DNA from 4 places in the Geodermatophilus sp. SYSU D00710 genome. Region 2 is predicted to be linked to each of the others. Evidence: riboswitches for the same ligand, from Rfam matches in the RefSeq annotation. Region 2 holds a riboswitch; each other region holds the start of a gene.
The links. A riboswitch is a leader RNA that binds a small molecule or an ion and turns the genes downstream of it on or off. The one in region 2 is predicted to bind cyclic di-AMP.

Region 1 (4,198 bases), on a different contig from region 2:
CGGCGACGAGCAGGTCGGCGGCGGGCACGGAGCGGCAGCCTACGGTGGCCGCATGCGACCGCCCGCGCCCGCGACCTGGCTGGCCGCCGCCCTGGGCGGTTCCGGCGTGCTGCACCTGGTGCGGCCGCGGACCTACGAGTGGCTGGTGCCACCGGAGCTCGGGGACGCGCGCGGCTGGGTGCTGGGCAGCGGGGTCGCCGAGGTGGCCACCGCCGCGCTGCTGTCCGCACCGCCGAGCCGGCGGGCCGGGGGCTGGGCGGCCGCGGTCCTGCTGGCGTCGTTCCTGCCCGCGCACCTGCACCACCTGCGGGCGGCGCGCGGGCGGCCGGCGCTGCTGGCGGCCGGGGTGGTACGGCTGCCCCTGCAGGTGCCGATGATCGCCGCGGCGCTGCGCGTGGCCCGGGGGCGGGCGTGACCCAGCCGCTGCCGGAGGACTGGGAGCGCGCGCTGGTCGTCGTCGCCCACCCCGACGACATCGAGTACGGCTGCGCGGCCGCCGTCGCCGCGTGGACCTCCGCCGGGCGCGACGTGCGCTACGTGCTGGCCACCAGCGGGGAGGCCGGCATCGCCGGTCTGCCGCCGGAGGTGGCCGGGCCGCTGCGTGAGCGGGAGCAGCGGGCGGCCGCGGCGGCGGCGGGCGTCTCGGTGGTGGAGTTCCTCGGCCATCCCGACGGCCGGCTGGTCGAGGGTCTGGACCTGCGGCGGTCGGTGGCCGCGGCGATCCGCCGGCACCGGCCGGAGCTGGTGGTGACGATGCACTTCGGGGACACCTGGACGCCGCCGGGCACCGCGCCCGCGTACTGGAACAGCGCCGACCACCGGGCGCTGGGCCGGGCGGTGCTCGACGCGGTGGGCGACGCGGCGAACGAGTGGATCTTCCCCGAACTGGCCGACCCGGTGCCGTGGCAGGGCGTGCGGTGGACCGCCGTCTCCACGCCCGTGGGGGCGACCCACACCGTCGACGTGACCGCCGTCGTCGACCGGGCGGTGGCCTCGCTGGCCGAGCACCGGCGCTACCTGCAGGCGCTGTCGGACGACCCGGTCGAGGAGCAGGCACGGCGACAGGTCGAGATGGCGACCCCGGCCGACGACGCAGGGCGCCGGGTGGCCGGCTTCGTGCTCTACGGCGGCTGACCGCGGCGCTCCTCGACGCGCACGGGCGGCCGGCCTCCCCGCGCGGTGCCCGACCTCGCGCTGCGGGGTGAGGTCGGGCACCGTGGGATGAGGCCGGCCGGTGCACGACGAAGCGTGCCGTGGGGACGCGGCCGGGGTACCGCGTCCCCACGGCCGCCGGTCAGTTGAAGCTGACGTGCACGTGGTCGTAGTGGTTGGCGGTGATCGACCCGCGGTCCTCCATCGCCTGCCAGCCGGAGCCGCCGATCATGTAGATCCGCTGCTCCCAGATGACGTAGTCGACGTTGAACCGCTCGGCGTTGTCGATCACGTACTGGGCGACGGCGTCACCCTTGGCGGAGTCGCTGTAGACCATGAAGTCGGCGGCGAGCTCCTGCGTCGGCGAGTGGCCGGGCCGGGTGAGGACCGTGGACACGCCGAAGGCCTGGGTGACCTCGGCGACGACCGGGCGGACGTGCGCCGCCCACGCGCTGTAGGCGGTGGAGGTGGGGGTCGGCTTGCCGCTCAGGTCGGTCGAGACGGGGAGCGACGCCGCCGGGGCGGGGGCCGCAGCCCCGGTGGGCACCGCGGGCGCCTCCTCGGCGGGGGCCGGCGCCGGAGCGGGGGCCTCCGCCTCGGCCGTGGACGAGGTCCGGTCCCAGCGGTCCCAGCCGCCGCGGTCCCGGTCGCGGTCCCAGTCGTGAGCCTGGGCGGCGGACTGGCCGGCGAGGCCGAAGGCGACGGCGAAGGCGCCGACGGTCAGCGACCGGCGGACGCCGGTGCGGCGAGGGGTGTTCGAGGGCATGGTGAGGAGAGCTCCTGACGGTGGTCCGTGGGGCCGCCCGCTGGTCGGGCGGGTCCCCGTTCCGGATGAGGGGTGACCTGGGGGGACGGGCAGCCGGACGCGCGACCGTGCCGAGCCCGCCGGAGGCAGGCGACGCGCAGGGCTGCCGAGGTCCGTGCCCGGGTACGCGGCGACCGGCGTAGGTGTCCAGCGGGTCGCGGCGGCGGTGTCTGGGGGTGCGAGGACGGGCGCCGCTCGGCACCCCTCGCTGCAGATCTCCGTTTCTCCCTTGGCCGCCTACCGGGTCAGCTGACGGGTTCGGGCGGGGATGCGCCCTACCCGCCCCCGAGCAGGGCTCGGGAGGCGGGACTCACCCCAGTGGTGCGGTGGGTCCCCGGTTCGCGTCGACGGGGCCGGCGCGACTCGGCGGCATCCGGCGCGGTTCCCCCGGATGGGGGAGGTGACGACCGACCAGACGCCGAAACCGTAGAGGTCTTGTGCGCTTGTGCCAACTCCGGGTCGGTGAACTGGAGGAGTTGGCTGGTGGGCCCCGGCGTGTCTTTTCACCGGGAGCGTCGCGCCGATGGCCAGGCGTCATGGGACCCCGTGCGGAGGGCCCGTAGACTGGCCGGCACGACGGACGAGTCGGCCGGGCGGTCGCGTCGGCGGGGGAGACCCCGTCGCCGAGGAACGTCCGGGCTCCACAGGGCAGGGTGGTCGCTAACGGCGACCCGGGGTGACCCGCGGGACAGTGCCACAGAGAACAGACCGCCAGCGGCTCGCCGCTGGTGAGGGTGAAACGGTGGTGTAAGAGACCACCAGCGCACCGGGTGACCGGTGCGGCTCGGTAAACCCCACCCGGAGCAAGGTCGAGAAGGGACGGCGGCTGGGCGACCGGACCGCCGTCCCGCGCAGGCGTTCGAGGGCTGCCCGCCCGAGCCTGCGGGTGGACCGCTCGAGCCCGCCGGCAACGGCGGGCCTAGATGGATGACCGCCCATCGGGAGGCCGCGAGGCGCCCGAGGACAGAACCCGGCGTACAGGCCGACTCGTCCGTCGCCCCCGCCTCCGACCTCCGGTCCCACGCTCAGCGGGCGGCGTCGGTCCGTACAGGTGGTCGTCGGCGCGACCCCCGGCCGGCGTCACACGGCTCCTCCCGGACGACGAGGCCGCGACCGTCCGGCAGGGTGTCCCGCGGTGTTCCCGGTCTGGTCGAGCGGCCCTCGGTGTGGTCCGACCGATCAGTTCGCCGCGCCGTGTCGGTCCGTAGGCCGGACACCGACTCGCGGGAGGCTGCGCCGTGCGGAAACTGACCTTCGGCATGAACGTGAGCCTGGACGGTTACATCGCCGCGCCCGGCGACGACCTCGGCTGGAGCGTGCCGAGCGACGAGCTGTTCCAGTGGTGGTCGGACCGGGTGGGGGCGACCGGGCTGGCGCTGTACGGGCGCAGACTGTGGGAGACGATGAGCTCCCACTGGCCGACCGCCGACCAGCAGCCCGGCGCCACACCGGCGCACATCGAGTACGCCCGCCGCTGGCGGGACGTGCCGAAGGTGGTGTTCTCCGCCACGATCGGCGCGGTCGACAGGAACGCCCGCCTGGTCAGCGGTGACGCCGTCACCGAGATCACCCGGCTCAAGGCCGAGGACGGCGGTCCCATGGACGTCGGCGGCGCCACCCTCGCCGCGGCGGCCATGCGGGCCGGGCTGGTCGACGAGTACGCGATCGTCACCCACCCGGTCCTGGTGGGCGGCGGCACACCGTTCTTCACGGCCCTGGACGACCGGGTGGACCTGACCCTGGTGGAGACCCGGACGTTCCCGGGCGGCGTGCTCCTGACCAGGTACGAGACCAGGCACTGAGTGCCCGACGGTGGCCTGGCGGGGGCGCCGGTCTGGCCGAGGACGGCGGTCCGGTGCCACGCTGTCGTCCTCCGCACGACCTCCGCGGTCGGTGTCGGGGTCGCCGTGTGGGGAGGGCGGATGCGGTCGGTGTCGCCGGAGCTGGTCGGCGAGCTCGACGGCGGAACGGACCGGGCCGAGTACCTGTGGGTGGTCGCCGGGACCCTGACGGACCTGCTGCACGCCGACTTCATCGGGCACGTGACGCTCGACCTCGGCAGTCGGTGGGCTCGGGTCGAGCGGCTGCCGCGGAGCGGACGGCCCGGTGGCGACGTGGCCCGGCAGTTCTTCGCCCTGGCAGAGGAGCATCCGGTGGTGCGCAGCTATCGTGCCGACCGGTCCCGCGGCGCGCCGGCTCCTCGACGGCTGAGTGACGTGGCGACCCGGGCGGAGCTGTTGC
Region 2 (4,198 bases):
GCGAGGTCTGCGCCGCGACGTAGGCGAGGGTCGTCGTCGGCGACGAGGAGAAGAACGGCGGGTTGTGGTGCTCGCCGAGGGCGAAGACGTCCAGGCCGACCTCCTCGGCCTTCTTCGCGATCGTGACGATCGCCCGGATCCGCTCCGCCTCGCTCGGCGTGCGGCCCGTCGTGGGATCGGTCGTGATGTCGCTGACCGAGAAGACGCCGAACTGCATCTCGTGCTCCATGTGGTTGAGAGTGCAACTATCGCTACGGCCCGTCCAACCGCGGTGCCCTCTCGTCCATTCCCAGGGTCTCGTGACCGTGCTGAGATGCTGTGACTGCGCTCGGTGATGGATCCGGCACGTCCCGGCGATCCCACTCCGGCGGGCCCCGCGCCCCCCTGTCGGCGCCCGGCCGGTGGGTATCCGGGGTGGGATCGTGATCACCCCGACGGCCGGCCGGGGAGTCCGGACCGGCACGGCGGACCGAGGGGGACCGGGATGTCGCAGCGGGCAGGGGGAGGCGCTCAGACCGGAGCGCCGGGGGACGGTACCGGAGGGCGGCCGCCGTCGGGCGGCCTCGACGGCCTGCTGGGGACCGGGCCGGTGTTCACCGGGGCGGTCCGCGGCTACGACCGCGCACAGGTCGACGACTACGTGAACTGGGCGGAGACCGAGGTCCTCGTCCTGCGCCGGGAGAACGACCACCTGCTCAGCCGCTACGCCGCCGCCTCGGCCGAGCTGCAGAACGCCCGGCGCCGGCTGGCCGCGCTCGTCCGCGAGCGGCAGTCGCTGCCGGGGCCGGACGAGGCGCGAGAACTGGTCCGCCGGGCCGAGGCCGAGGCCGCAGCCCGGACCGCCGCCGCCGAGGAGGAGGCGCGGCGCGTGGTCGAGGAGGCCCGCACCGAGGCCGAGGCACGGCTGGGCGGGGTCGCCGAGATGCGCGAGGCGGTCATCGCCCTGCGCGAGCAGACCCGCAGCGAGGCCGCGGCGGTGCTCGAGGCGGCCCGCCGCGAGGCTGCGGAGCTGGGCCGGGCGGCGGCCGAGGAGCGCGCCCGGCTGGACCGCGCGGCGGCCGCGGTGCGCGAGCGCCTGGACCGGGAGGCGGCCGAGCGCCGGCGGGTCGCCGAGGCCGAGCTCGCGCCGCTGCGCGACGAGCGCGACCAGGCGCGCGAGTGGCTGCTCGGGTTGACCGGGCAGATCGACCGGGCGCTCGCGGTGATCACCGGCGTGCTGCCCGACGACGTCCCCGTCCTCGCCGAGCGTCGTGAGGCGGCAGAGACCGTCGGAGAGGCCACCGCGGGCGCCGCGCGGGAGCCGGTCGCCGCTGCCGATGCGTCGCAGGTCACTGTGTTGCGCGACACGGACCGGCCCCAGGTCGCCGCGGCCTCCTGACCAGCAGCGACACTGGCGCGGCCAGTGGCCCGGAGGACCGGCGGGTCACAGCCGTCCCGCCCGTCCCTCCGGCCCCGTGTTGTCACGGACCGGTAACGGTGTCTACGGTGGCGGGCGTCCGGTCGGTCGTCTCTCCCCGTCCGGGGAGCCTGACCGGACGCCGCCGAGTCGTGTCCGCACCCGCGGACGCGAGCCGGGGACCCACCGCAGTACTGGGGTGAATCGCACCCGTCGAGCTCTGCTCGCGGGGGCGTAGGGCTGCTTCCCGCCCGAACCCGTCAGCTAACTCGGTAGGCGGCTCACGGAAGAAACGGAGAGCCTCCGCATGCCCCGCCTCCGGGCCCCCGCGGCCCGCAGGTGCAGCCGCCCGCGCGCGCAGCGCGGTCCCGCGTCCTCCTGACGCCGGCTCGACCCTGCCCTGCCGCGCCCGGCGCCGACCGCGGCCGCCGGAGACCTCCCGACCAGACACGCCGTAGACCCGCGCTGCGTGCGCGTGCCCATGACCCGGGCCGCCGCGCGCCCTCTCCCTCGGAGCGCCCACCCGCATGTTCAGCCGTACCCGTCGCACCGCCGCCGACACCCCCGTCGCCGAGACCCCCGACACCGACGCCCTCGAGACCGCCGTCCTCGAGGTGGACGACGAGACCCCCGCCCCCGGCCGCGCGCGCCGCGGTGGCCTGCTGGGCTCCCGCCGCCCGGCCCTGCTGCTCGGCACCGCCGCCGCCGGCGCGCTCCTGGTCGGGGTGCTCTCCGGCACCGGCCCCGCCGCCACCGGCGGTGCCGAGGCCGACACCGCCAGCGCCTCGGTGGGCGTGGCCGAGGCGCTCGGCCTCGCGGAGCAGGGCACCGACGGCGCCGTCGAGGACGGTGACCTCGCGCCGCTGGAGGAGCTCGCCGCCTCCCGCACCGAGCGCACCGCGATCGACGCCGCCGCCGTCCAGGCCCAGGCCGCGGCCGACCAGGCCGAGCGCGACCGCGTCGCCGCCGAGGAGGCCGCCCGCATCGCCGCCGAGGAGGAGGCCGCGCGCGCCGCCGCCGAGGCGCAGGCCGCTGCCGAGGCGCAGGCCGCTGCCGAGGCGCAGGCCGCTGCCGAGGCCGAGGCCGCCGCCGCGGAGGCCGCCGCTGCCGCCGAGGCCGCCGAGGCCCAGGCCGCCGAGTCCGCCGCGGCTCCGGCGCCGAGCAGCTCCAGCTCCGAGAGCCGCGGGTCGTTCAAGGACTACGCGCTCGGCCTCGTCGGCGCCGAGCAGTTCTCCTGCCTCGAGAAGCTCTGGGGCAAGGAGAGCAACTGGAACCCCAACGCGCAGAACCCGACCAGCACCGCCTACGGGATCGCGCAGTTCCTCGACTCCACCTGGGCCAGCACCGGCATCGCGAAGACCTCCGACGGCTACCGCCAGATCGACGCCGGCCTGGTCTACATCAACGAGCGCTACGGCTCGCCCTGCGAGGCCTGGGCCCACTCGCAGGCCACCGGCTGGTACTAGGAGGACCCCGCTGCCCCCCGCGCCTCGCACGCTCGGCGCGGGACCCTGCAGCGGAGCCGTTCCAGCACGTCACCTCGGGAGGGCCGGTGACCAGGGTGGTGCCCGCGGGCTTCGTCCGCGCGCACACCCAGGTCCGCCGGCCCTCCCTCGTCCCCGAGGTCCGGCTGCACGTCGCCGACGACGTCGTCGCCCTGTGGGAGGCGATGGAGACCGCGGGGGGCGCCGGTGAGGAGCCGCCGTTCTGGGCCGCGGCCTGGCCCGGTGGGCAGGCCCTGGCCCGCGCCGTGCTCGACGGCGCCGTCCCGGTGGCCGGTCGCCGCGTCCTCGACCTCGGGTCGGGCAGCGGCCTGGTCGCCGTCGCGGCCGTCCTCGCCGGTGCCCGGCACGTGCTCGCCAGCGACGTCGACCCGTTCTCGCGGACCGCGGTCGGCGTCAACGCCGTCCTCAACGGCGTGCGCGGCATCAGCGTGATCGGCGACGTCCTGCACCGCGAGCCGCCCGACGTCGACGTCGTCCTGGCCGGGGACGTCTGCTACGACCGCGTGATGACCGGGCGGGTGCTGCCGTTCCTCGACCGGGCGCGCGCCCGCGGTGCCGAGGTGTTCGTCGGGGACCCCGGCCGCCCGTACCTGCCGCACGAGCGGCTCGAGCCGGTCACCGTGCTCGACGTGCCCGAGACCGAGGGCCCGGGCCTGCGCCGCACGACGGTGTGGCGACTGCCCTGAGCGCCCCGCGGTCGTGGGTAGGGTCGCCGCCGTGGCCGCACCGCTCCCCGTCGCCCCCGGCGGCGGCCGCGGGCGCCGGGCCCGCCGCCCCTCCGGCGACGACCGGGAGCGGGCCATCCTCACCACCGCCGAGGAGCTGCTCGGGCAGCGCCCGCTGGCCGACATCTCCGTCGACGACCTGGCGCGCGGGGCAGGCATCTCCCGGCCCACCTTCTACTTCTACTTCCCGTCCAAGGACGCCGTCGTCCTCGCGCTGCTCGACCGGGTGGTGGGGGAGGCCCGCGCGTCCCGCTCGGCGGCGCTGCGCCGCGCCGGCGACGACGTCCGCGCCGGTTGGCGGGGCGCGCTCGAGGCGGTCCGCGACACCTTCGCCGCGCACCACGCCCTCACCACCGCGGCGGCCTCGCTGTTCGCCACCAGCGCCGAGGCCCGCGCGCTGTGGTCGGAGGTCATGGAGCAGTTCGTCGCCGAGACCGCCGCGGCCATCGACGCCGAGCGGGCCCGCGGCGCCGCCCCGCCCGGCCCACCGGCCCGCGACCTCGCCGTGGCGCTCAACTGGATGAACGAGCGGGTCATCCACGTGACCGCCACCGGGCAGGCGCCGGTGCTGG
Region 3 (4,198 bases), on a different contig from region 2:
ACGTCGATCGAGGCGGCCGGGCTCGAGCAGGTCGCGCCGGGGGTCTTCGCCTACGTGCAGCCCGACGGCAGCTGGATGATCAACAACACCGGCGTCGTGACCGGTGACGACGGCACCGGCGTCATGGTCGACACGACCTCCACCGAGGCGCGCAACCGGGCGCTGTTCGCGGCGGTGGACGGCGTCGCCCCGGGCCGGCTGCGGGCGCTGGTGAACACCCACCACCACGGCGACCACACCTTCGGCAACTGGTTGGTGCCGGACGGGACGCCGGTGGTCGGGCACGAGCACGCACGGGAGGACCAGCTCGCCGCGGGCCTGATCGCCGCACAGGTGCTCACCGGACCGGACTACGGGCATCTGGAGGTGCGCCCGCCCGACGTCACCTTCACCGGCGCGCTGACCCTCCACCTCGGGGAGCGGGGAGTCGAGCTGCATGCGGTGGGCCCGGCGCACACGCGCGGCGACGTCGTCGTCTGGCTGCCCGGCGAGCGGGTGGCCTTCGCGGGCGACGTCGCCTTCGCCGGCGGCCAGCCGTTCCTCGCCGAGGGCAGCGTGGCCGGGTACCCGCGGGCGCTGGCCGCGCTGCGGGCGCTGGAGCCGGAGGTGCTCGTGCCCGGGCACGGCCCGGTGTGCCGTGGCGACCAGGTCCCCCGGCTGCTCGACGAGCTCGCCGGCTACGCGGCCTTCGTCGACGCGACGGCGCGGGAGGGACACGCGGCCGGGTGGTCGCCGCTGGAGACCGCGCGCCGGCACGCGGACAACCCGTACGCGGCGTGGCAGGAGTCCGAGCGGCTCGTGGGCAACCTGCACCGGGCGTACGCCGAGCTCGACGGCCGGCCGCCGGGCGAGCGGCTGCCGCTGGCGGACATCTGGCCCGACATGGTCGACTTCCACGGCGGCCCCATCGGCTGCCGGGCCTGAGGGCGTCCCCGGCGGTCACGCCGGCGCGGGGGCACCGTCCAGGCACCGGCGGGCCGCCGGACCCATCCCGAGTCCCGCGAGGATCCCCCCGGCCCGGCGCCGGCGCTCGCGGGCGCGCTCGCGCAGCAGGCCGCCGAGCGCGGCGTTGACCGACCGGTCGGCGCGGCGCTCGAGGAACTCCGCCGTCGCCAGGTGGGTCGCTGCCCGGCGCAGTGCCTCCACGTGCTCGAGCCGCTCCTGCGGTCGGCTTCCGGTCGGGGGCCCGGCGGTCCCGTCCGCGCCTGCTGTAGCGCTGGTCGTGCTCGTGGTCGTCATCGCGTCCCTCGCCTCCATCGGTCCCCGCATCTGTGGAGACGCCGGAAGGCGGCGGGGATGACGCGGCGCGGGGACGAGGCGGTCAGCTGCCGGGGAAGCCCGGGCGGTCGCCGGTGCCCATCCCGCCCTCACCGGCGCGGGGCGACTGGTCGGGCGCGGCGCCCACCTCGGCGTCCTCGTCGTCGTGGACGGGGCGCTCTCCCGGCAGCACGTCGTCGTCCTGCCCCGAGCGGTCGTTCGTGCCGCCGTACGGCCGTCCGGTCATCGAGCCCTCGGTCACTGCGGACCTCCTCCGCCGTGCACCGACCGGCCGGCTGGGCTCACCCCGGTCGGTGCCGGGGTGCCCGGCCGGCCGGCAGCGGAAACCGTCGCCCCGAGACGCACTGTGCCGGTTGATCCCGTGCTCTGTCGGCTCGATCGCGCCCGCAGAGCGCCGGGAGAGCCGGCAAGGGGGCGGCAACCAGCGCGGGGAGCACCGCACCCCCCGTCCCGGAGCGGGACGGGGGGCGCGGTAGGGCGTCGGTCGGTCAGTAGGCCCGGCCGCTCGTGCCGCCCTTCTTGTTCTTGTTCTGGAAGTCGCGGACGAACTGCTTGATCTTCGCCTGGTTCTGCGGCTTCTGGAGCTCCTGCACCACCTTGGCGGCGACGCCCGAAGCCACGAGCTTCCTCAACATCCCCACGGGGTCCTCCTCCTGTCGGCTCCTGTCCCGTTGCCCCGTCAACGCGCGGGGCAACCGTGGGGATCCCGGCCTTTCACCCGTTCCACCGGTGGCGGGCCGCTGACGGGGCGTGCGGACGCACCGTTGCGTCCTTTCTCGTCCCGTCCGGCGTGTCGGCGCCCATCCGGGTGCCGCCGCGTGTCCAGGACCTGGGCGTGCGCGGTGCTCGCGCTGGCGTGTCGGGTCCGGGAGGCCAGTCAAATCCGCAGGTCCGCGCCGGGCGTGGCGCCGCGTTCCGTCGGTTGAGGGCCCCCTGACCCCTCCCTACCGTCGTCGCCGGTCCGCCAGGGTCCTTCGTCGCGCCCCGTGCGACACCTGGTGGCCACGCCGAACCGGGCGCCGGAACCCACCGGCAGCCCGGGCCGGGGACCCACTGCAGCACTGGGGTGGAGCGCGACTCGTCGCGCCGGGCGACTCCTCCGTCCGAACCCGTCAGCTAACCCGGTAGGCGGTCGCGGAGAACAGGAGAACCGTCGTCCATGACGACCGCACGCACGTCCACCGCTCGTCGCTCGTTCCGCGGCATCGCCGTCGCGGCCATCGCCGGAGCCGGCATCGTCCTCTCGCCCCTCCCGGCCTCGGCTGCCGCGGGCGGTGGTGGTGGCACCGCGACCGGGACGGTGGCCGCCGCGCCGGCGCCCGCGCCCACCGGCGCGGCCCAGGTCGCCGTCGACACCGCGCTCGCCCAGGTCGGTGACCGGTACGTCTACGGCGCCACCGGGCCGGACTCCTTCGACTGCTCGGGCCTGACCAGCTTCGCCTACGAGGCGGCCGGCGTCTCGATCCCGCGCACGTCGAAGGCCCAGTCGACCTTCGGCACCGCGGTGGCGAAGGCCGACCTCCAGCCCGGTGACCTGGTCTTCTTCTACAGCCCGGTGTCACACGTGGGCATGTCCATCGGCAACGGCCAGATGGTCCACGCCTCGACCGCCGGCAAGCCGGTGGCCGTCGTCGACCTCGACTCGATGCCGAGCTACGCGGGCGCCCGCCGGGTCGCCTGACGCACGTCGCGGAAGGGTGCCCCGGCCGGGCTCTCCGGCCGGGGCACTCTCGTGTCGTGGTGCACGAGGACGGTCCCCGGTGGCCCCGCCGCGCCGGCTCCGGACCGGTGGTGGCCGTGGGCAAGCTCGTCGCCGACCAGCTGCTGGAGCTCACCGCTCCGCTGGTGGTCGGGGGCCAGCAGCGGGTGGTCCGGACGACGACGGCGGGCGGGGCGCCGGCCAACGTGACGGCGAACCTGGCCCGTCGCGGCACCCCGGCGAGGCTCGCGGGCTGGGCGGGTGCGGACCCGCTCGCCGACACGTTGCTGGCCGGACTGGCCGGGCGCGGGGTGGAGACGGCGGTGGTCCGCCGTGGCCGCACTCCCCTGTCGACGGTGCTCGTCCACCCCGACGGGGGACGGACGCTGCTCACCGACAGCGGCGAAGGCGGGCTCGAGCCGGACGACGTCCGCGCCGCGTGGCTCGCCGACGCGGCCGCCGTCCACCTCGACGGCTACGACCTGCTGCCCGGCCGTTTCCCGGACGCGCTCCGGGCAGCCGCCTCGCTCGCCCGGGACGCCGGCGTGCCGGTCACCGTCGACGTGGCGGCCGCGACGCGGATCGAGCGCCACGGCGCCGACGCGTATCGGGAGCTGCTCGTGGCGCTGCGGCCGGACGTCCTGTTCTGCAACGCCGTCGAGGCCGCGGTGCTGGGACTGGACGGCGACCTGCCCGCGTGGGCGCCGGCGCTGGTCCTGGTGCACGCCGGCGCGCGGCCCACCCGGGTGCTGACCGCGGCGGGCGCGTGGCAGGTGCCGGTGGAGCCCCTGCCGGAGGGGCGGCTCCGCGACACCACCGGCTGCGGGGATGCCGTCGCCGCCGGGGTGCTGGCCGGCTGGCGGTCGGGGGCGCCGGTCCTGGACGCGGTCCGCGCCGGCCACGAGGCGGCCGCGGTGGTCGCGGGTGTGGTCGGGGCCCAGCCGCCGCCCTGACCGCCCGGGCTCACCGTCGACACCGGCGTCACCGGCCAGTGCCTTTATAGCGATAATGGCACCTCACGAGGCTCTGACCTGCGGTTTTGAGTTGTCCACCTCCTGCTGATCGGCTAGTATTCGATCATGTGTTCGGGTGGGTGGGAGACCGGTGATGTCCTCGAGGCCGTCGCCGCGCTCATCGCCGAGCGCAACCGGATCGACGCCGCCCTGGCCCGCCGGGTGCGCGCCGCCGAACTGGCCCAGGCCCCCGAGCGCGACGGGCAGA
Region 4 (4,198 bases), on a different contig from region 2:
GTCTCCACGGTCTACGGCGCCGCGGGCGTCGACCTGCCCGCCGACCAGGCCGGGCTGTACGCCGTCACGGTGCCGGTCGACCCGGCCGACGTGCTGCCCGGCGACCTGGTGTTCCTCGGGACGCCCGAGTCGGGGCTCGGCCACGTCGGCATCGCGCTGGACCGGGAGACGATGCTGGCCGCCGACGGGCGGGCCGGCGCGGTCGTCGTCCGCCGGCTGCCCGCCGACCAGGTGCTGCACGTGGGCCGGCCGGCCCTGGGCACCCGCCCCGAGGTGGCCGCGCCGGGGTCCTCGGGCGGTGCGCTGCGGGTGGAGTGCGGCAACACCGTGTACCCGCCCAGCTTCGACGGGACCCGCGCCTGGGGCGGGTACCCCAACGGCCTCATCCCGCCCAGCGCGCTGTGCCCCCTCGGCGTGGGCGGGCACGCGCTGCGCTGCGACGCCGCCGCGGCCTACCGGGCGATGAGCGCGGCGTTCGAGGCGGAGTTCGGCCGGCCGGTCTGCATCACCGACTCCTACCGCACCTACGCCGGCCAGGTCCGGCTCTACGGCGAGAAACCGTCCCTGGCCGCGGTCCCGGGGACGAGCAACCACGGCTGGGGGCTGGCGGTCGACCTGTGCGGCGGCATCGAGACCTTCGGCACCCCGCAGTACGCCTGGATGGTGGCCAACGCCGGCCGCTTCGGCTGGCTGCACCCCACCTGGGCGGACCCGGGCAACGGCCGCGAGGAGCCCTGGCACTGGGAGTTCGCGGGCAGCTGAGCCGGGACTGTCGGTGGCCGTCCCTAGCGTGCGGAGCAACCGACAGGGAGACCCGTCCCGACCGCGGCCCGGCACCCGGGCGGCCCGGGGCACCGGAGGGGGGACACGGCCATGCTCATCGACTGCGACACCTGCACCGTGCGCGGCACCGGCTGCGCCGACTGCGTCGTCACCGTCCTGCTGGGTGCGCCGCCGGCGGAGAGGGGCACCGGGCCCGTGCTGCTGCCGGTGCCGCCGGTCCCGGCCGCGCGGGCGACCGGGCCGGCCGCCGGGGACGCGGTCCCCCCGCCGCCGGGCGTGGTGGTGGAGTTCGACGACGTCGAGCGGCGCGCCGTGCGGGCGCTGGCGGAGGTCGGCCTGGTGCCTCCGCTGCGTCACCGCCCGGCGGGCGGGGAGCGTCCCGGCGGACGGCGCCGCACCGGCTGAGGCGCAGGTCGACGACCGAACGGGTACACACCGGAGTGGCGCTACTGCTCACTGTGCGTGTTCTCACAGTCAGCAGGGGTCCCGTTTGTCACAACCTCATCACGTCCGTACTGTGACCGCGTCCGGCCGGGTGGTCGTCACCTGACGCGAGGTGACCTCGGCCGGTCACCGCCGAGTCACCGGACGCCGCCTGCGGGTGCGCGCGAGGTGAGCCGGGGACCCACCGCAGCACTGGGGTGAGTTCTCGCGTGCACCGGCCCGCCGGCGCACGCCTGATAGGGCACGTCTTCCCAGCCCGAACCCGTCAGCTAACTCGGTAGGCGGTTGCTGAGGAAGAACGGAGAGCCGCCGCCCGTGGCGACCCCCCGCCCCTGCCCGGGGCATGCCTGCGCACAGTCCACCTCCTCCGCACCCGCGACCGCCCGCGTCGCCGGCCCGCACCGCCGCTCACCGCGCCGGCTCCTCGGCCGGGTCGCGCTGGTCGGCACCGCCGCCGCCCTGACCGTGGCCCTCGTGCCCGGCACCGCGGTCGCCGACCCCGAGCGGGCCACCACCCCCGAGCAGGCCGCCGAGCTCGCCGCCGACGCCGGCCGCCGGCTCGAGGCGGTCAGCGAGCAGGTCAACGAGGCCCGCGAGGTCCTCTCCCGCCAGCAGGCCGCCGCCGAGGCCGCCGAGCGGGCCCTCGGCGACGCCCGCTCCCGGCTGCAGGACCTCGACGGGCAGATCCGTCAGGTCGCCCGCAGCGCCTGGACCAGCAGCAACGACACCTTCGCCCAGCTGGACCTGCTGATGACCAGCGACTCGGCCGACGAGTTCGTCAGCTCGCTGGCCACCCTCGACCACATCTCCGGCCACACCACCGACGTGCTCGCGCAGGTCGGCGAGGCCGCCACCGCGGCGGAGGAGGCGCAGCGCGAGGCCGACGCCGCCCGGGCCGACGCGGAGGCCACGCTCGAGGAGCTCGACGCCCAGGAGGAGCGGCTCGAGGCCGACATCGCCGACTACGAGGCCCAGTTCGAGGCGCTGACCGAGGCCGCGCGGCAGCAGGCGCTCGCCGCCGAGGCCGAGGCCGCCGCCGACGCCGCGGCCGAGGCGGCGGCCGCAGCGGCTGCTCCCGCGGCGGCCGCCCCGGCGGCTGCGGCTCCCGCGGCGGCCGCCCCGGCGGCTGCGGCTCCCGCGGCGGCGGCTCCGGCCGCGGCGGCTCCGGCGGCGGCCGCCCCGGCTCCGGCGGCCCCCGCGGGTGGGGGCAGCGGCGCCGCGCAGGTGGCGGTGCAGACGGCGCTGGCGCAGGTGGGCGACCCCTACGTGTGGGGCGCCGGCGGGCCGAACGCCTTCGACTGCTCGGGCCTGACCCAGTACGCCTACGCGGCGGCCGGGATCAGCCTGCCGCACTCCAGCCGGATGCAGTCGCAGATGGGCACCGCCGTCTCGCGGTCGGAGCTGCAGCCGGGCGACCTGATCTTCTACTACAGCCCGGTCAGCCACGTCTCCATGTACATCGGCAACGGCCAGATGGTGCACGCCTCGACCTCCGGCGTGCCGGTCAAGGTGGTGTCCGTCGACTCGATGAGCGGCATCACCGCCATGCGCCGCATCGCCTGACGGAAGGACCCCTCCGCCCCCGCCGCTCGGACGCTCGCGGCGGGCCCCTGGGGGGTGGCCGTTCCAGCACGTCGCCAGGGCCGGTGACCCGCACGGGTCACCGGCCCTCGTCGTGCCCGGTGCCGGGTCCGGGGACCGCGGCGGCCGGGCGGGCCGGTCCGCCTAGGATCGGCCGCGTGAGCTGGGCGGGCGGGTGAACCGGACCGCCTCCCGCGCCGCCCTGCTGGTCGCGCTCGTGCTCGGTGCGGCGTTCGTGGTCGTCGTCGCCGCCCGGACGCCCTGGACGGTGCTGCCCACCCCGCCCGGCGGCGCGACGCCGCTGAGCGCCGACGCCGGGCTGCCCGCCGAGGTGGTGCGCCGGGCCGAGGCCTTCGCCGCCGCGGTCCGCCCCGCCTCGCTGGCGGGCCTGCTGCTCGGCCTCGCCGTCTCGGCACTGCTCGGCCTCACCCGCCTGGGCAGCCGGCTGGTCACCGCCGCCGGCCGTCCCGTGGGTGGGCGCTGGCCGCTCACGGTGCTCCTCGGCACGGTCGCGCTGGTGGTCGCCGGCCGGCTGGTCACGCTGCCGCTGTCGGCCTACGGCGAGGTCGTGCGGCACCGCTACGGCCTGTCGACCCGGTCCTGGGGGCTGTGGCTGCGCGACGTGGCGGTCTCCACCGCCATCGACGCCGGCCTGACCGCGCTCACCCTGCTCGCCCTGGTGTGGCTGGCCCGCCGGGCGCCGCGCACCTGGTGGGCGTGGGCCGCGGTCGGCGCGGCGGGCCTGGTGGTGGCCGGCTCGTTCCTCTACCCGGTGGTCATCGAGCCGGCGTTCAACCGCTTCGAGCCGCTGCCGGCCGGACAGCTGCGCACCGACCTGCTCCAGCTCGCCGAGGAGAGCGGCAACCCGGTCGAGGACGTCCTGGTCGCCGACGCCTCGCGCCGGACGACGCGGCTGAACGCCTACGTGTCCGGGTTCGGGTCCACCCGCCGCGTCGTCGTCTACGACACCCTGCTCGCCGACGTCCCCGACGACGAGATCGAGTCGATCGTCGCCCACGAGCTCGGGCACGTCGCCGCCGACGACGTCCTGACCGGCACGCTGCTGGGCGCCCTCGGCGCGGCCGCGGCGGTGGCACTGCTGGGGTGGCTGCTGTCCCGGCCGGCGCTGCTGCGCCGCGCGGGCGCGGACTCCGCGGGTGACCCGCGCGTGGTCCCGCTGGTGCTGCTGCTGACGGCCGTGGGCTCGCTGGTCGCCACGCCGGTGCAGAACCTGGTGTCGCGCCAGGTGGAGGCGCGCGCGGACCTGTACGCCCTCGACCTCACCGGCGACGCGCAGGCGTTCGCCGCGGTGCAGCGGCGGCTGTCGGAGAACAACGTCTCCGACCCGAGCCCGCCGGTGCCGTGGCAGTGGTTCTTCGGCTCGCACCCG

Region 1: it holds a riboswitch for cyclic di-AMP, as region 2 does, so the genes downstream of both, ACI78U_RS13630 (hypothetical protein) here and ACI78U_RS13020 (aggregation-promoting factor C-terminal-like domain-containing protein) in region 2, are expected to answer to the same signal.
Region 3: it holds a riboswitch for cyclic di-AMP, as region 2 does, so the genes downstream of both, ACI78U_RS02480 (C40 family peptidase) here and ACI78U_RS13020 (aggregation-promoting factor C-terminal-like domain-containing protein) in region 2, are expected to answer to the same signal.
Region 4: it holds a riboswitch for cyclic di-AMP, as region 2 does, so the genes downstream of both, ACI78U_RS20500 (C40 family peptidase) here and ACI78U_RS13020 (aggregation-promoting factor C-terminal-like domain-containing protein) in region 2, are expected to answer to the same signal.

The regions. Positions count from the first base shown of each region.
Region 1 covers NZ_JBJGYX010000026.1:39,471-43,668, forward strand. Annotated here, with positions in the region: gene ACI78U_RS13615 (sulfite exporter TauE/SafE family protein) at 1-28, opposite strand, end outside; gene ACI78U_RS13620 (DoxX family protein) at 53-415, shown strand; gene ACI78U_RS13625 (PIG-L deacetylase family protein) at 412-1,134, shown strand; gene ACI78U_RS13630 (hypothetical protein) at 1,295-1,918, opposite strand; cyclic di-AMP (ydaO/yuaA leader) riboswitch at 2,177-2,336, opposite strand; RNA gene rnpB (RNase P RNA component class A) at 2,539-2,951, shown strand; gene ACI78U_RS13640 (dihydrofolate reductase family protein) at 3,196-3,759, shown strand; gene ACI78U_RS13645 (response regulator transcription factor) at 3,880-4,198, shown strand, end outside.
Region 2 covers NZ_JBJGYX010000024.1:44,429-48,626, reverse strand. Annotated here, with positions in the region: gene ACI78U_RS13030 (LLM class flavin-dependent oxidoreductase) at 1-229, opposite strand, end outside; gene ACI78U_RS13025 (DivIVA domain-containing protein) at 590-1,378, shown strand; cyclic di-AMP (ydaO/yuaA leader) riboswitch at 1,530-1,690, shown strand; gene ACI78U_RS13020 (aggregation-promoting factor C-terminal-like domain-containing protein) at 1,924-2,862, shown strand; gene ACI78U_RS13015 (class I SAM-dependent methyltransferase) at 2,949-3,587, shown strand; gene ACI78U_RS13010 (TetR/AcrR family transcriptional regulator) at 3,619-4,198, shown strand, end outside.
Region 3 covers NZ_JBJGYX010000003.1:124,189-128,386, reverse strand. Annotated here, with positions in the region: gene ACI78U_RS02500 (MBL fold metallo-hydrolase) at 1-924, shown strand, start outside; gene ACI78U_RS02495 (hypothetical protein) at 940-1,146, opposite strand; gene ACI78U_RS02490 (hypothetical protein) at 1,322-1,519, opposite strand; gene ACI78U_RS02485 (hypothetical protein) at 1,767-1,919, opposite strand; cyclic di-AMP (ydaO/yuaA leader) riboswitch at 2,274-2,425, shown strand; gene ACI78U_RS02480 (C40 family peptidase) at 2,438-2,959, shown strand; gene ACI78U_RS02475 (carbohydrate kinase family protein) at 3,016-3,930, shown strand; gene ACI78U_RS02470 (DUF222 domain-containing protein) at 4,057-4,198, shown strand, end outside.
Region 4 covers NZ_JBJGYX010000059.1:14,421-18,618, forward strand. Annotated here, with positions in the region: gene ACI78U_RS20490 (NlpC/P60 family protein) at 1-762, shown strand, start outside; gene ACI78U_RS20495 (hypothetical protein) at 874-1,188, shown strand; cyclic di-AMP (ydaO/yuaA leader) riboswitch at 1,348-1,526, shown strand; gene ACI78U_RS20500 (C40 family peptidase) at 1,543-2,790, shown strand; gene ACI78U_RS20505 (M48 family metallopeptidase) at 2,984-4,198, shown strand, end outside.